3 regions of the Salinarimonas sp. genome follow, and region 3 is predicted to be linked to each of the others. Evidence: predicted binding sites of a transcription regulator. Region 3 holds the regulator's gene; each other region holds the start of a gene.
What was found. Region 3 encodes LexA, which represses DNA repair genes until DNA is damaged. Its sites were predicted from a motif close to TGTTCNNNNTGTGTTCNG; they were not measured.

Region 1: parE (DNA topoisomerase IV subunit B) is a predicted target of LexA. The motif match lies at 1,901-1,918, and genes of this name have one in related genera.
Region 2: recA (recombinase RecA) is a predicted target of LexA. The motif match lies at 1,392-1,409, and genes of this name have one in related genera.

Annotation. Positions count from the first base shown of each region.
Region 1 is NZ_CP157794.1:3,009,929-3,014,300, reverse strand. It holds gene ABL310_RS13975 (sodium:calcium antiporter) at 1-867, shown strand, start outside; gene ABL310_RS13970 (PRC-barrel domain-containing protein) at 962-1,771, opposite strand; gene parE (DNA topoisomerase IV subunit B) at 1,986-4,049, shown strand; gene ABL310_RS13960 (NAD-dependent succinate-semialdehyde dehydrogenase) at 4,288-4,372, shown strand, end outside.
Region 2 is NZ_CP157794.1:2,250,032-2,254,403, forward strand. It holds gene cckA (cell cycle histidine kinase CckA) at 1-1,150, shown strand, start outside; gene recA (recombinase RecA) at 1,471-2,562, shown strand; gene ABL310_RS10425 (nicotinamide-nucleotide amidohydrolase family protein) at 2,693-3,175, opposite strand; gene ABL310_RS10430 (bifunctional 2-C-methyl-D-erythritol 4-phosphate cytidylyltransferase/2-C-methyl-D-erythritol 2,4-cyclodiphosphate synthase) at 3,190-4,372, opposite strand, start outside.
Region 3 is NZ_CP157794.1:842,046-846,417, reverse strand. It holds gene recJ (single-stranded-DNA-specific exonuclease RecJ) at 1-580, opposite strand, end outside; gene ABL310_RS03905 (alpha/beta fold hydrolase) at 714-1,478, opposite strand; gene lexA (transcriptional repressor LexA) at 1,672-2,376, opposite strand; gene glp (gephyrin-like molybdotransferase Glp) at 2,540-3,766, opposite strand; gene moaC (cyclic pyranopterin monophosphate synthase MoaC) at 3,782-4,261, opposite strand; gene trpC (indole-3-glycerol phosphate synthase TrpC) at 4,258-4,372, opposite strand, start outside.

The sequences.
Region 1 (4,372 bases), 2.2 Mb from region 3:
ATGCTGCTGCTCGGCGCCGTCACCTCGCTGCCGGAGATCGCCGTCTCGGTGTCGGCCGGGCTCTCGGGTGAAGCGTCGCTCGCGATCAACAACCTGCTCGGCGGCGTGGCGATGCAGGTGGTGCTCATCGCCTTCGCGGACGCGCTGGTCGGCGGGCGCGCCATCACCGGCGAGGCGGCGCGGCCGAGCCTGCTGCTGCAGCCGGTGCTCTGCGCGGCGCTCCTCGCGCTCCTCGCCGGCGGGATCGCCGCGGGGGAGGTGGCCGTGATGGGCGTCGGCGCCTGGAGCGCGGCGACCTTCGCGGCGGGGATCGTCTTCTTGGTGATCGTCTCGCGCAGCCACGGGCGCGAGCTGCCCGCCGACGGCGGTCGGCGCGCCCGGCGCAAGGGCACGCACGGCCTTCCCGCGCCCGTCGCAATGGTGGGACTGCTCGCGCCGATCCTCGTCGTCGCGGGCTATCTGCTCGCACGCGCGGGCGACGTCCTCGCCGAGCAGACCGGGATCGGCGAGGCCTATGTCGGCCTCGTCCTCGTCTCCCTCGCAACGTCCCTGCCGGAGGTCTCGACCCTGTACGGGGCCGTGCGGCGCGGTCGCTACCGCATGGCCATGGGCGACATCTTCGGCACCAACATCTTCGATGTCGGCCTCGTCTTCGTGGTCGATCTCGCCTATCGCGAGGGTCCGGCCCTGGCCGAGGTCGGCGCCTTCTCCGTCGTCGCGGCGCTGCTCGGCGCGGTCCTGACGCTGATCTACGCCGCCGGCCTCATCGAGCGCGCGGACCGCAAGCTCGCCCGGCTCGGTGTGGACAGCTGGGCGGTGCTCGCAGCCTATGCCGGTGGTCTGGCGCTCCTGTGGACGCTCAGATGAGGAGGGGCGACGGCCCGATCCGCCGCCGGCGAGGGGAAGGCGCGGTGCACGAGGGGATGCCTCCTCGCGACCGCGCCCCTTCCTCTCCCGAGCGTCACTGCGGCTGGGCGGGGGCCGTGTCGTCCTCGGCAGGCGGCGGCGTGGCGCCGGTGGCCTCGACGGGCTGCGTCGGGGTCTCGACCTCGGCTTCGGTCTCCGCCTGACCCTCGGCCCGGCCCTGCTGGTCGAGGCGGGCGAAGTCCGGGGCCTGCTGGAGCTCCTCGCGTGTATAGTCGACGAGGATGTGCCGGATGTCGGTCCCGCCGGTCATGGCGAGGCCCCGGCCGGTCTGCGCGGCGGGCGGCTGCGTCGCGCCGGCTTCCTCGGTCGCCTCGGCCTCGCCCTCGAAGATCACCTCGATCGCCTCGCTGGGGATCGCGACGCGCTTCTCGCCGATGCCGAGAAAGCCGCCGACCCCCACGACGACGCCGAGGATCCGCCCGTCGGCGGTGACGAGCATGTCCTCCACCGAGCCGAGATCCTCGTCGCCGGCGGTGCGCACCTCGGCGTCCATCAGCTCGGAGGCCATGAGGTGGTTCTGGCCCTGGCGGGCGATGAAGCCTCCCTGGAGCTCGACGTCGCCGCCCATGGGTTGCGTGTCGGCCTCGACGGTCTCGACCTGGACCTCGACCGGCTCGGACGTGGTGTCGGTCTCGGCCTGGATCGGCTGCGGCTCGCCGGCCGGCTCGCCGGTCTGCGCCTGGCCGGTCGTGCTCCCCTCGGGAGCCGGCGGCATCACCTGCATCGTCTCCGTCGCGGAGGACGGCTGGTCGGACGCGCCGGACGTGCCGGACTGCGCCAGCGCGGGCCCCGCGAGGAGGAGCGCGGAGAGCGCGCAGGCGGTGGTGAACGAATGACGCTTCATCGGGGGATACTCCCAATCACGCTTCCTCCATGTGGAAGCGCAGCCCGAACGCCGGATGCGATCCCGGCGTTCCCGCCCTATCTGTGGAGAACCCGTGGCGAGAGCGCCCGGCGCGCATTCGGCTTTTGCGGTTTGTGATTTGTTCTCGTATAGAGGCGGGTGGCGTCCCGTTTGCGGGCGGGGTGCGATTCGGGTCGGTCGGGACGGAGTGGGCATGGCGAACGGGGACGATCTCTTCGAAGGCGGTGCGGCGCGCAAGCTGGAGGCGCAGCAGCAGGCGCCGGCCAAGCGCGGCGCGCGCGCGGCGGAGAAGGCGACCGGCGCGATCGGGGAGGCCGGCTACGACGCCTCCGCCATCGAGGTGCTGGAGGGGCTCGAGCCCGTGCGCCGGCGCCCCGGCATGTATATCGGCGGCACCGACGAGAAGGCGCTCCACCATCTCTTCGCCGAGGTGATCGACAACTCCATGGACGAGGCCGTGGCGGGCCATGCGAGCTTCATCGAGGTGGAGCTCGGCGCCGACGGCTTCCTCACCGTCACCGACAACGGCCGCGGCATCCCGGTGGACCCGCACCCCAAGTTCCCCGGCAAGTCCGCGCTCGAGGTGATCCTCACCACGCTGCATGCGGGCGGCAAGTTCGATTCGAAGGTCTACGAGACCTCCGGCGGCCTGCACGGGGTCGGCGTCTCGGTGGTCAACGCGCTCTCCGAGCGGCTCGAGGTCGAGGTCGCCCGCGGGCAGACGCTCTACCGCCAGGTCTATTCCCGCGGCCTGCCGCTCGGCCCGCTGGAGACGGTCGGCCGGGTGCACAACCGCCGCGGAACGCGAGTGCGCTTCAAGCCGGACCCGGAGATCTTCGGCCCGCAGGTGAAGTTCTCGCCGCTGCGCCTGTTCAAGATGGCGCGCTCCAAGTCCTACCTCTTCGGCGGCGTCGAGATCCGCTGGCGTTGCGACGCCTCGCTGGTGGTGCCGGGGGAAGGCTTCACCGAGGAGGCGACGTTCAAGTTTCCCAACGGCTTGAGGGACTATCTTCAGGCCGAGATCGAGGGCAAGGACCTGGTCGTCGACCAGATTTTCGCCGGAAAGGTCTCGAGACCCGGCGGCCACGGCTCGCTCGAATGGGCGGTGGCCTGGCTCGCCACCGGCGAGGACGGCTTCTCCTCCTCCTATTGCAACACGATCCCGACGCCGGAGGGCGGCACGCACGAGTCCGGGTTGCGCATCGCGCTGCTGCGGGGCCTGCGCGAGCACGCCGAGCGCGTCAACCAGACGAAGCGCATGAGCGCGGTGACGGCGGACGACGTCATGGTCACCTGCGCCGCCATGCTCTCGGTCTTCATCCGCGAGCCCGAGTTCCAGGGGCAGACCAAGGACAAGCTCGCGACGCTCGAGGCCTCGCGCATCGTCGAGAGCGCGGTGCGCGACGCCTTCGACCATTGGCTCGCCGCCTCTCCCGCGCAGGCCGGCAAGCTCCTCGACTGGGTCGTCGACCGCGCCGAGGAGAGGCTGCGGCGGCGCCAGGAGAAGGAGGTCGCCCGCAAGTCCGCGACGCGCAAGCTGCGGCTTCCGGGCAAGCTCGCCGACTGCACCCGGGCGGGGGCGGCGGGCTCGGAGCTCTTCATCGTCGAGGGCGATTCGGCCGGCGGCTCGGCCAAGCAGGCCCGCGACCGGCAGACCCAGGCGGTGCTGCCGCTGCGCGGCAAGATCCTCAACGTGGCTTCCGCCGGGCGCGACAAGCTCGCGGCGAACCAGCAGCTCGCCGACCTGATCCAGGCGCTAGGCTGCGGCACCGGGGCGAATTATCGCGACGACGACCTGCGCTACGAGAAGGTCGTCATCATGACGGACGCCGACGTCGACGGCGCCCACATCGCCTCGCTGCTGATCACCTTCTTCTACCGGCAGATGCCGCGGCTGATCGACAACGGCCATCTCTATCTGGCGGTCCCGCCGCTCTACAAGCTCACCCACGGCGCGAAGTCGGTCTACGCCGCCGACGAGGCCGAGCGCGAGCGGCTGACGAAGAGCGCGTTCAAGGCCAACGCCAAGGTGGAGGTGAGCCGCTTCAAGGGCCTGGGCGAGATGATGCCGGCGCAGCTCAAGGAGACGACGATGCATCCGGACAAGCGCCGGCTCCTGCGCGTCGCCATCGTCGCCGACGACCGCGAGGCGACGTCGGACGCCATCGAGCGGCTGATGGGCAACAAGCCGGAAGCGCGCTTCGCCTTCATCTCCGAGCGCGCCGCCTTCGCCGAGACGATCGATCTCGACATCTGAGGCCCGCCATCGCGTTGACCGAGCACGCTCCGCGAGGGAGGAGGACGAGCGGGTGACGCCGCTGGTTCCTGTCGGCAGAGCCCGGGCGCGGCCCGCCCGCCGCGCCGGGCGCCCGGAGAGAATCTCTCCCGCCCGCGCCTCGGACGGACCAAGTCTCCGCCGTCGCCGCGGAAAAAGGCCTCCCTCTCCGCGCGCGCGGCGTAGCCTTCCGCAACGTCGTTTCGCTGGAGGCCCGCCCATGACCGCGCACGTCTCGCGCCCCGATCGCCATCCCGCGCTCGCGCGTCTCGCCGACAAGCGGCTCCTGCGCGAGCTCTCCTATG
Region 2 (4,372 bases), 1.4 Mb from region 3:
CGCCCAGGCGCAGAAGATGCAGGCCGTGGGCCAGCTCGCCGGCGGCGTCGCGCACGACTTCAACAACGTGCTCCAGGCCATCATCGGCTACTCGGACCTGCTTCTGGCGAACCATCGGCCGACCGATCCCGCCTTCCAGGACATCATGCAGATCAAGCAGAACGCGAACCGGGCCGCGAGCCTGGTGCGGCAGCTGCTCGCCTTCTCGCGGCGCCAGACGCTGCGGCCGGAGGTGCTCGATCTCGGCGAGACCATGTCCGACCTGACGATGCTGCTCAAGCGCCTCTTGGGCGAGCGCGTGGAGCTCGACCTGCGCCACGGGCGCGACCTGTGGCCGATCAAGGCGGACGTGCACCAGCTCGAGCAGGTGGTCATCAACCTCGCCGTCAACGCCCGCGACGCCATGCCCGACGGCGGCCGGCTCACCATCCGCACGGCCAACGTCGCCGCCGAGGAGGCCGGCCGGCTCGAGCGCCGAGGCATGCCGGCGGCGGACTACGTGCTCATCGAGGTCGCCGACACCGGCACCGGCATCCCGCCCGCGGTGATCGACAAGATCTTCGAGCCCTTCTTCACCACCAAGGAGATCGGCAAGGGCACCGGGCTCGGCCTCTCGACCGTGTTCGGCATCGTCAAGCAGTCGAACGGCTTCGTCTACGTCGATTCGAAGCCGGGGGAGGGCGCGTCCTTCAAGGTCTACCTGCCGCGCCACGTGCAGACCTCCGCCGAGGTCGCCGCCGAGCGCCTGGACGTCTACAAGCGCCCCGCCGCCGACCTCACGGGCCAGGGCGTCGTCCTCCTCGTCGAGGACGAGGACCCCGTGCGGGCCGTCAACGCCCGCGCCCTCACCGCCCGCGGCTACACCGTGCTCGAGGCGGCCTCGGGCGTCGAGGCGCTCGAGGTGATCGAGGAGGCGGAGACGCCGGTCGACCTCGTCGTCTCCGACGTGGTGATGCCCGAGATGGACGGGCCCTCGCTCCTGCGCGAATTGCGCAAGACCCGTCCCGACCTCAAGGTCGTGTTCGTCTCCGGCTACGCCGAGGACGCCTTCAAGAAGAACCTGCCCGAGGGCGAGGACTTCGCCTTCCTGCCCAAGCCCTTCACCTTGAAGCAGCTGGTCGAGACGGTGAAGGAGACGATGGCGCGCTGACGGGCGGCCGGCGGGCTCCCGGCGGCGGCCTGCGCGCAAGCGTCGCGGCGGACGCCTTTCCTGTGGATGCGGGAGGCGGCGAGACGCGCGGGACCGCGTCGCGCCCCGCCCTCCCGGACCTTGCCTGTGCGCAAGCGGCGAGCCCGAAACGCGCGCGCGGGCCCGGCCTCGCGCCGGCGCGGAGCGCGCCCGCGCATGAACGGGCCTTTCTCGTTCTCATTTCGTTTTAGTGCTTGCATGGGGGAACAAATCGGGTACTTTGGTGGTGTCGACGCCGCGTTGAGATTCGTCTCCACCCCGTGCAATAAGGGATTCGCGATATGGCTCAGACCTCGCTGAGGCTGGTGGAAGGTTCCTCCATGGACAAGGACAAGACGAAGGCGCTCGACGCGGCGCTCTCCCAGATCGAGCGCGCCTTCGGCAAGGGCTCGATCATGCGGATGGGCAAGAACCAGCAGCCCGTCGAGATCGAGACCGTCTCCACGGGCTCGCTCGGGCTCGACGTCGCGCTCGGCGTCGGCGGCCTGCCGCGCGGGCGGATCGTCGAGATCTACGGGCCCGAATCCTCGGGCAAGACGACGCTCGCGCTCCACACGATCGCCGAGGCGCAGAAGAAGGGCGGCGTGTGCGCCTTCGTCGACGCCGAGCACGCGCTCGATCCGGTCTATGCGAGGAAGCTCGGCGTCAATCTCGACGACCTGCTGATCTCCCAGCCGGACACCGGCGAGCAGGCGCTCGAGATCACCGACACGCTGGTGCGCTCCGGCGCGGTGGACGTGCTCGTGGTCGATTCGGTGGCGGCGCTCACGCCGCGCGCGGAGATCGAGGGCGAGATGGGCGAGGTGCAGCCGGGGCTGCAGGCGCGCCTGATGTCGCAGGCCCTGCGCAAGCTCACGGGCTCGATCTCGCGCTCGAAGACCATGGTGATCTTCATCAACCAGATCCGCATGAAGATCGGCGTCATGTACGGCTCGCCCGAGACCACGACGGGCGGCAACGCGCTCAAGTTCTACGCCTCGGTGCGCCTCGACATCCGCCGCACCTCGACGCTCAAGGACCGCGACGAGGCGATCGGCAACCAGGTGCGCGTCAAGGTCGTCAAGAACAAGGTCGCCCCGCCGTTCAAGCAGGTCGAGTTCGACATCATGTACGGCGAGGGGATCTCCAAGGTCGGCGAGCTGCTCGATCTCGGGGTGAAGGGCGGCATCGTCGAGAAGTCCGGCGCCTGGTTCTCCTACGACAGCCAGCGGCTCGGTCAGGGCCGGGAGAACGCCAAGACCTTCCTGAAGGACAATCCCGACGTCGCCCAGCGCATCGAGACCGCCATCCGCCAGAATTCCGGCGTGCTCGCCGATCGCATCCTGGACGAGGCGACGCCGACGGCGGAGGATCTCGACGAGGGCGAGGCCTGATCGCGGCGCGCGCTCCAGGGCGGAGCGCGCGGCCGGGGCATCCGGAGCGGGCGCGTCGGCCGCGACGGCCTGAGGCCGCTGCGTGAGGCCGCTCGGTCGGCCCTGCCGGTCGCCCGCCGCCGGTCGCCGGTCAGCTTCCGGGCAACGCGTCCTCGAGCAGGTCGAGCGCATCGGCCACCGTGCGCAGGCGCACCATGGAGCGGCCGAGGTCGCCGTAGCGCACGACGCGGTGACGCGTCTCGCCGCCGCGCCTCGCGCAGGCGAGGTGGACGAGGCCCACCGGCTTCTCGGCCGAGCCGCCGCCGGGTCCGGCGATCCCCGTGACGGACACCGCGACGTCGGCGCGCGAGGCCGCGAGCGCACCCTCGGCCATGGCGCGCGCCGTCGCCTCGCTCACGGCGCCGTGCGCGAGGAGGGTGTCGGCCGACACGCCGAGGCATTCGCTCTTCGCCTCGTTGGAATAGGTCACGAAGCCGCGCTCCACCACCGAGGACGAGCCCGGGATATCGGTGAGCAGCCCTGCGATCAGCCCGCCCGTGCAGCTTTCGGCGGTCGCGATCGTCAGCCCCGCGGTCTTGTAGGCGTCGAGCAGCGCGGTGGCGCGATCGCGCATCTCGTCGGGAAAGATCACGCCGCGTCCTCCGGAAGCCGTATGGTCGCCGCCGCCTGCGCCGCGAGCCCCTCCTGGCGGCCGGTGAAGCCGAGCTTCTCCGTCGTCGTGGCCTTGATCGAGACGCGCGAGACCGGAACGTCGGCGGCGCGCGCGATCGCCTCGCGCATGGCCTCGCGATGCGCGCCGACCTTCGGCGCTTCCGCCAGGATCGTCACGTCGAGGAGGTCGATCACGCCGCCGCGGGCGCGCACGCGCTCGGCGGCGAAAGCGAGAAACCGGTCGGAGGAGGCGCTCTTCCAGCGGGGATCGGAGGGCGGGAAATGGGTGCCGATGTCGCCCTCCGCGAGAGCGCCGAGCAGGGCGTCGGTCAGGGCGTGCAGCGCGACGTCTCCGTCCGAATGGGCGAGCACGCCCCGCTCGTGGGCGATGCGCACGCCGCCCAGCCAGACGTGGTCGCCTTGCGTGAAGGCGTGGACGTCGAAGCCCGTGCCCATGCGCGTGATCATGCCGCTCTCCGTGCCGGTCCCGGCGGCGAAATCCTCCGGCCGGGTGAGCTTCAGGTTGCCCGGCTCGCCGTCGAAGACGTGAACGGGGTGGTGCGCCCATTCCATCAGCGCGCCGTCGTCGGTGAAGTCGTCGCGCCCCGCCGCCCGCGCCGCCTCGTGCGCGTCCCGCAGCGCCGCGAAGGCGAAGGCCTGGGGCGTCTGCACGGCGCGCAGGCTGGCGCGCGGCGGCGTCTCGACGACGCGTCCGCTCTCGTCGACGCGCTTGATCGTATCGACCACGGCGACGCCGGGGATCGCCGCGCCGGTCTCGCGGGCGGCGGCGATCGCGCGGTCGATCAGGGCCGGCGTCAGGAAGGGGCGCGCCGCGTCGTGGACGAGGACGATGTCCGGCGCCCCGACCTCGGCCAGGCGGGCGAGGCCGTTCGCCACCGAGATCTGCCGCGTCGCGCCGCCCTGCGCCGGCGCGACGAGCTTCGCCCGCGCCGCGGGAGCGAGCCCGGCGACGATTCGGGCGTAGAAGTCCGAATCGTCGGCGTGCGTCACCGTCAGGATGCGGTCGATCGTCTCATGCGCGCCGAAGAGCGCGAGCACCCGGCCGAGCACGCTCTCGCCGCCGACGAGCCGGTACTGCTTCGGATCGCCCGCTCCGGCGCGCGAGCCGCGACCCGCGGCGACGATCAGGGCGGCGATG
Region 3 (4,372 bases):
CGAGGACGACGACGTCGAGGCCGAGGCGCGCCGCCTCGGCGAAGGGCTCGTGGCTCGCCGTGCCGCAATCCACCGCGACGAGCAGGGTCGCGCCCTCGGCGGCGAGGGTGCGGATCGCCTCGACGTTGGGACCGTAGCCCTCGGTGATGCGGTCGGGGATGTGGATGCGCGTGGTCACGCCGACGCGCTCGAGGAAGCCCGCGAGCAGGGCCGCCGAGCAGGCGCCGTCGACGTCGTAGTCTCCGAAGATCGCGACGCGCTCCCCGCGGACGACGGCGCGGGAGAGGCGTTCCGCGGCGGCGTCCATGTCGAGGAGGGCGCTCGGGTCCGGCATCAGGTCGCGCAGCTTCGGGGCGAGGAAGCCCGGCGCGGCCTCGAGCGTCACCTCCCGCCCGGCGAGGACGCGGGCGAGCGTGTCGGGCAGGCCGTGGGCCTGGGCGATGGCCTGCGCCACGAGGACCGTGCGGGACTCGAGCCGCTCGCGCCAGGGACGGCCGGTGAGCGAGCGAGCGACGTCGAGCACGGCGCGGGGCGTCTCGGGTTCGGGAGGCACGGGAACGCGCGCGGCGAGATCGAGCATCGGCCTTGGCGGGAGCGGGGACCGGGCGCACTCCAGGCGGCGCGCCTCGCTCCCGGTTGTTCCATGGCGGGACGGTCGCGGCAAGGCCGCGAGCCCCCCGGTCCACAGGCCCGAGTCGAAGGGCCGCAGCCGCTCAGAGCAGCCGCATCACGACGTCCGGCGCCTCGACATGGGCGTTGTGGCCGAGATCGGGCAGGACGACCGCGCCCGGATCGGTGCGCGTCATCGCCTCGCGCGAGACCATCGGATCCCGCTCGCCGGCGGCGAGCGCCAGCGGCGCGCGGCAGCCGCGCATGAGCGCATCGATCGAGGGGCCGACCGCCCCGAAGGCGGCCGGGTCGAAGGCCGCCGCGAAGCCGCCCTCGCGCTCGAGGACGCCGTGGGCGGCGGTCTCGGAGCCGGGGTCGACGAGACCGGCGAGGCCGGCGATCTTGAGGGCGTGCTCCGTGGCCTCGCCGCGCGCGGCGAAGAGCTTCGGCGGCTTGGCGGCGAGCCTGCGTGCGCCGTCCTCCTCGTCGGCCGACCAGTCGAGCTTGACGCCCAGCCCGACGACGCGCGCGGGCGGCGGGCCGTAGAGGCCGGAGCCGAGGAGCGCGCCGATCACCCCGCCGAAGGAATGGCCGAGAACGATCGTCTTTTCCGGGTTCTCACCGTCGAGAAGAAGGGCGATGTCGGCCGCGTGGACGCCGTATCCGTAGGGGCCGTGCATGACGGAGCGCCCGTGGCCGCGGAAGTCCGGCGCGAGCCAGCGCCGCCCGCTCGCCGCGGCGAGGGGCGCGAGTCCGGCGAAAACCGCCGCGTTGGCGGCGAGCCCGTGGAGGAGCACGACGAGCTCCTCGCCCTCCCCGCCCCGCGCATGCCAGATCCCGTTCGCGCTCGTCGTTCCCTCGAATGCCATCTGTGTCCTCGCCCGTCTCGTTCGCCGTCGCGCGCAGGTCTCTACGCGCAGATCGCCTCGTTGAGAAAGGCGTGTTTCGGCGCGATTGCGCGGGCGTTTGCAGATCGACTGGCGCATCCCCTCCGGTCCGCGGCTGCGCCGCGGCCCACCTCCCCTGCGGGGAGATGGCGACAGCGCCCCGTCTACGCGTCGCTCAGTACCGCCGGAACAGGCTCACCAGCTTGCCCTGGATCTTCACGCGGTCGGGGCCCAGCACCCGCGTCTCGTAGGCGGGGTTCGCCGCCTCGAGCGCGATGGAGGAGCCGCGGCGGCGGAAGCGCTTGAGGGTCGCCTCCTCGTCGTCGATCAGGGCGACGATGATGTCCCCCGTATTGGCGACGTCCTGGCGGCGGACGACGACGATGTCGCCGTCCAGGATGCCGGCCTCGATCATCGAATCGCCGCGTACCTCCAGCGCGAAATGCTCGCCCGAGGCGATCATGTCCGGCGAGACCGTGATCGAATGGCTCTGCGACTGGATCGCCGAGATCGGCACGCCGGCTGCGATGCGGCCCATGACCGGGATCTGCACGCCGCGCTCCTCGTCGGAGAGAACCGGCGGCGGCGCGGCCTTCGGCTTCGCCGCGAGCCCGCCCTCGACGACGGAGGGATTGAAGCGGCCACGCGGCGCGGAGACGCCGAGCCCTTCGGGCAGGCGCACCACCTCGAGCGCGCGGGCGCGGTTCGGCAGGCGGCGGATGAAGCCCCGCTCCTCGAGCGCGGTGATCAGCCGGTGAATGCCGGACTTGGACTTGAGATCGAGTGCGTCCTTCATCTCGTCGAAAGAGGGCGGGACGCCGGTCTCCCGCACCCGCTCGTGGATGAAGCGAAGCAGTTCGTGCTGTTTGCGCGTGAGCATGGGCACCCCGTCTTGGAGCCTCTTGGAGCCTTCCGCGACCGCCGGCCGAATCGCCGATACGATCTCCCGGAAAACAAACGCGGAACTTATACCCGTTCCCCATGCGTTCCGCAACCCCCGCAGCGGCGAGTCGTCGCGCCAGGATGAACGCCCGGCCCTTCGCTCACATCATTCCGGCGAGCCGCACGATCTCCACGACCTCGCCGACCTCCCGCGCGGGGTCCCGCACCGGCCGGACGATGAGCGCCTCGGCCCGGGCGAGCACGCCGAGCATCGACGAATCCTGAACGGGAAAGGGCGTCGCCTCCGGCAGCGCGCCGGGCCGCGGGGCGAGGGCGGCGCGCACGTAATCCTCGCGGCCGTCGTTCTCGCCGATCGCGCTCCCCAGCACGGCCGATTCGCTCGGCAGGCGCCCGGCCGCGGGGTCGCCGAGCAGGGCGCGGATCGCCGGGCGCAGGAACAGGAGCCCGCAGACCATCGACGAGACCGGGTTCCCCGGCAGCCCGAGGAACAGCGTGCCGTCGAGCGTGCCGTGCATCAGCGGCTTGCCCGGGCGCATGGCGATCTTCCAGAAGCCGAGATCCATGCCCGCCTCGCGCAGGGTCTCCTGCACGAGGTCGTGCGCGCCGACCGAGGCGCCGCCGAGCGTCACCAGGATGTCCGCACCGGCGGCGCGGGCGGCCGCGAGCTTCTCGCCGATCGCCGGCTTCGTGTCGCGCGCGATGCCGAGCGGCAGCGCCGCGCCGCCGGCAGCCTCCACCAGGGCGGCCAGCGCGACGAGGTTCGAGGCGACGATCTGGTCCGGGCCCGGCTCCTCGCCGGGCATGACGAGCTCGTCGCCGGTGGCGATCAGCGCGACCTTCGGGCGACGGCGCACGGGCAGCGCGGGATGGTTCATCGCGGCCGCGAGCGCCAGGGCGCGCGGGTCGAGCGCGCGCCCGGCGGGGATCAGCACGTCGCCCTCGGCGAAGTCGAGCCCGCGCGGGCGCACGAACCGGCCCGCGGCCGCGCTCTCCAGGACGCGCACGCGTCCGTTCTCGAGAGGCTGCGCATTCTCCTGGATGACGATCGTGTCGGCGCCGTCGGGCAGCGGTGCGCCGGTGAAGATGCGCACGGCCTCCCCGGCCCCCACCCGCCCGGAGAAGCGCCGGCCCGCCGCGCTCTCGCCGACGATGGCGAGCTCGACGGGCGCCGTGGCCACGTCGGCGGCGCGCACCGCCCAGCCGTCCATGGCGGAGGCGGCGAAGGGCGGCTGCGTGCGGGTCGCGACCACGTCCTCGGCCAGCGTGCGGCCGAAGCAGGCCTCGAGCGGCAGGCGCTCGGCGGGAAGGGCTGCGCCGGCGGCGGCGATGATGCGGGCGCGGGCCTCGGCGACGGGGAGCAGGCTCACGACGCGCCCCCTCCCCTAGCCGTCGGCCCGGTAGGTCCCGGAGCGGCCCCCGGTCTTCTCGAGGAGCCGCACGCCCTCGATGCGCATGCCTTTGTCGGCGGCCTTGACCATGTCGTAGATCGTGAGGCACGCGACGGAGACGGCGGTGAGCGCCTCCATCTCGACGCCGGTCTGCCCGGCGACCTTCACCTCGGCCACGACGCGCACGCCCGGCAGCGCCTCGTCGATCGCGCAGTCGACCCGCACCTTGGAGATCATCAAGGGGTGGCACAGCGGGATCAGCTCGTGCGTGCGCTTGGCCGCCATGATGCCGGCGAGGCGGGCGACGCCGAGCACGTCGCCCTTCTTGGCGTCCCCCGCGCGGATGACGGCGATGGTCTCGGGCTTCGTGATCACCACGCCCTCGGCGATCGCCGTGCGGGAAGTGACGTCCTTGTCCGCGACGTCGACCATGTTGGCGGCGCCGGAGGCGTCGATATGGCTGAGCTCGCTCACGCGGCCTCTCCCAGCAACGTGCGGGTCGCGGCCGTCACGTCGTCCTGGCGCATCAGGCTCTCGCCGACGAGGAAGGCGCGGATGCCCGCCGCCTCCAGCCGCGCGATGTCG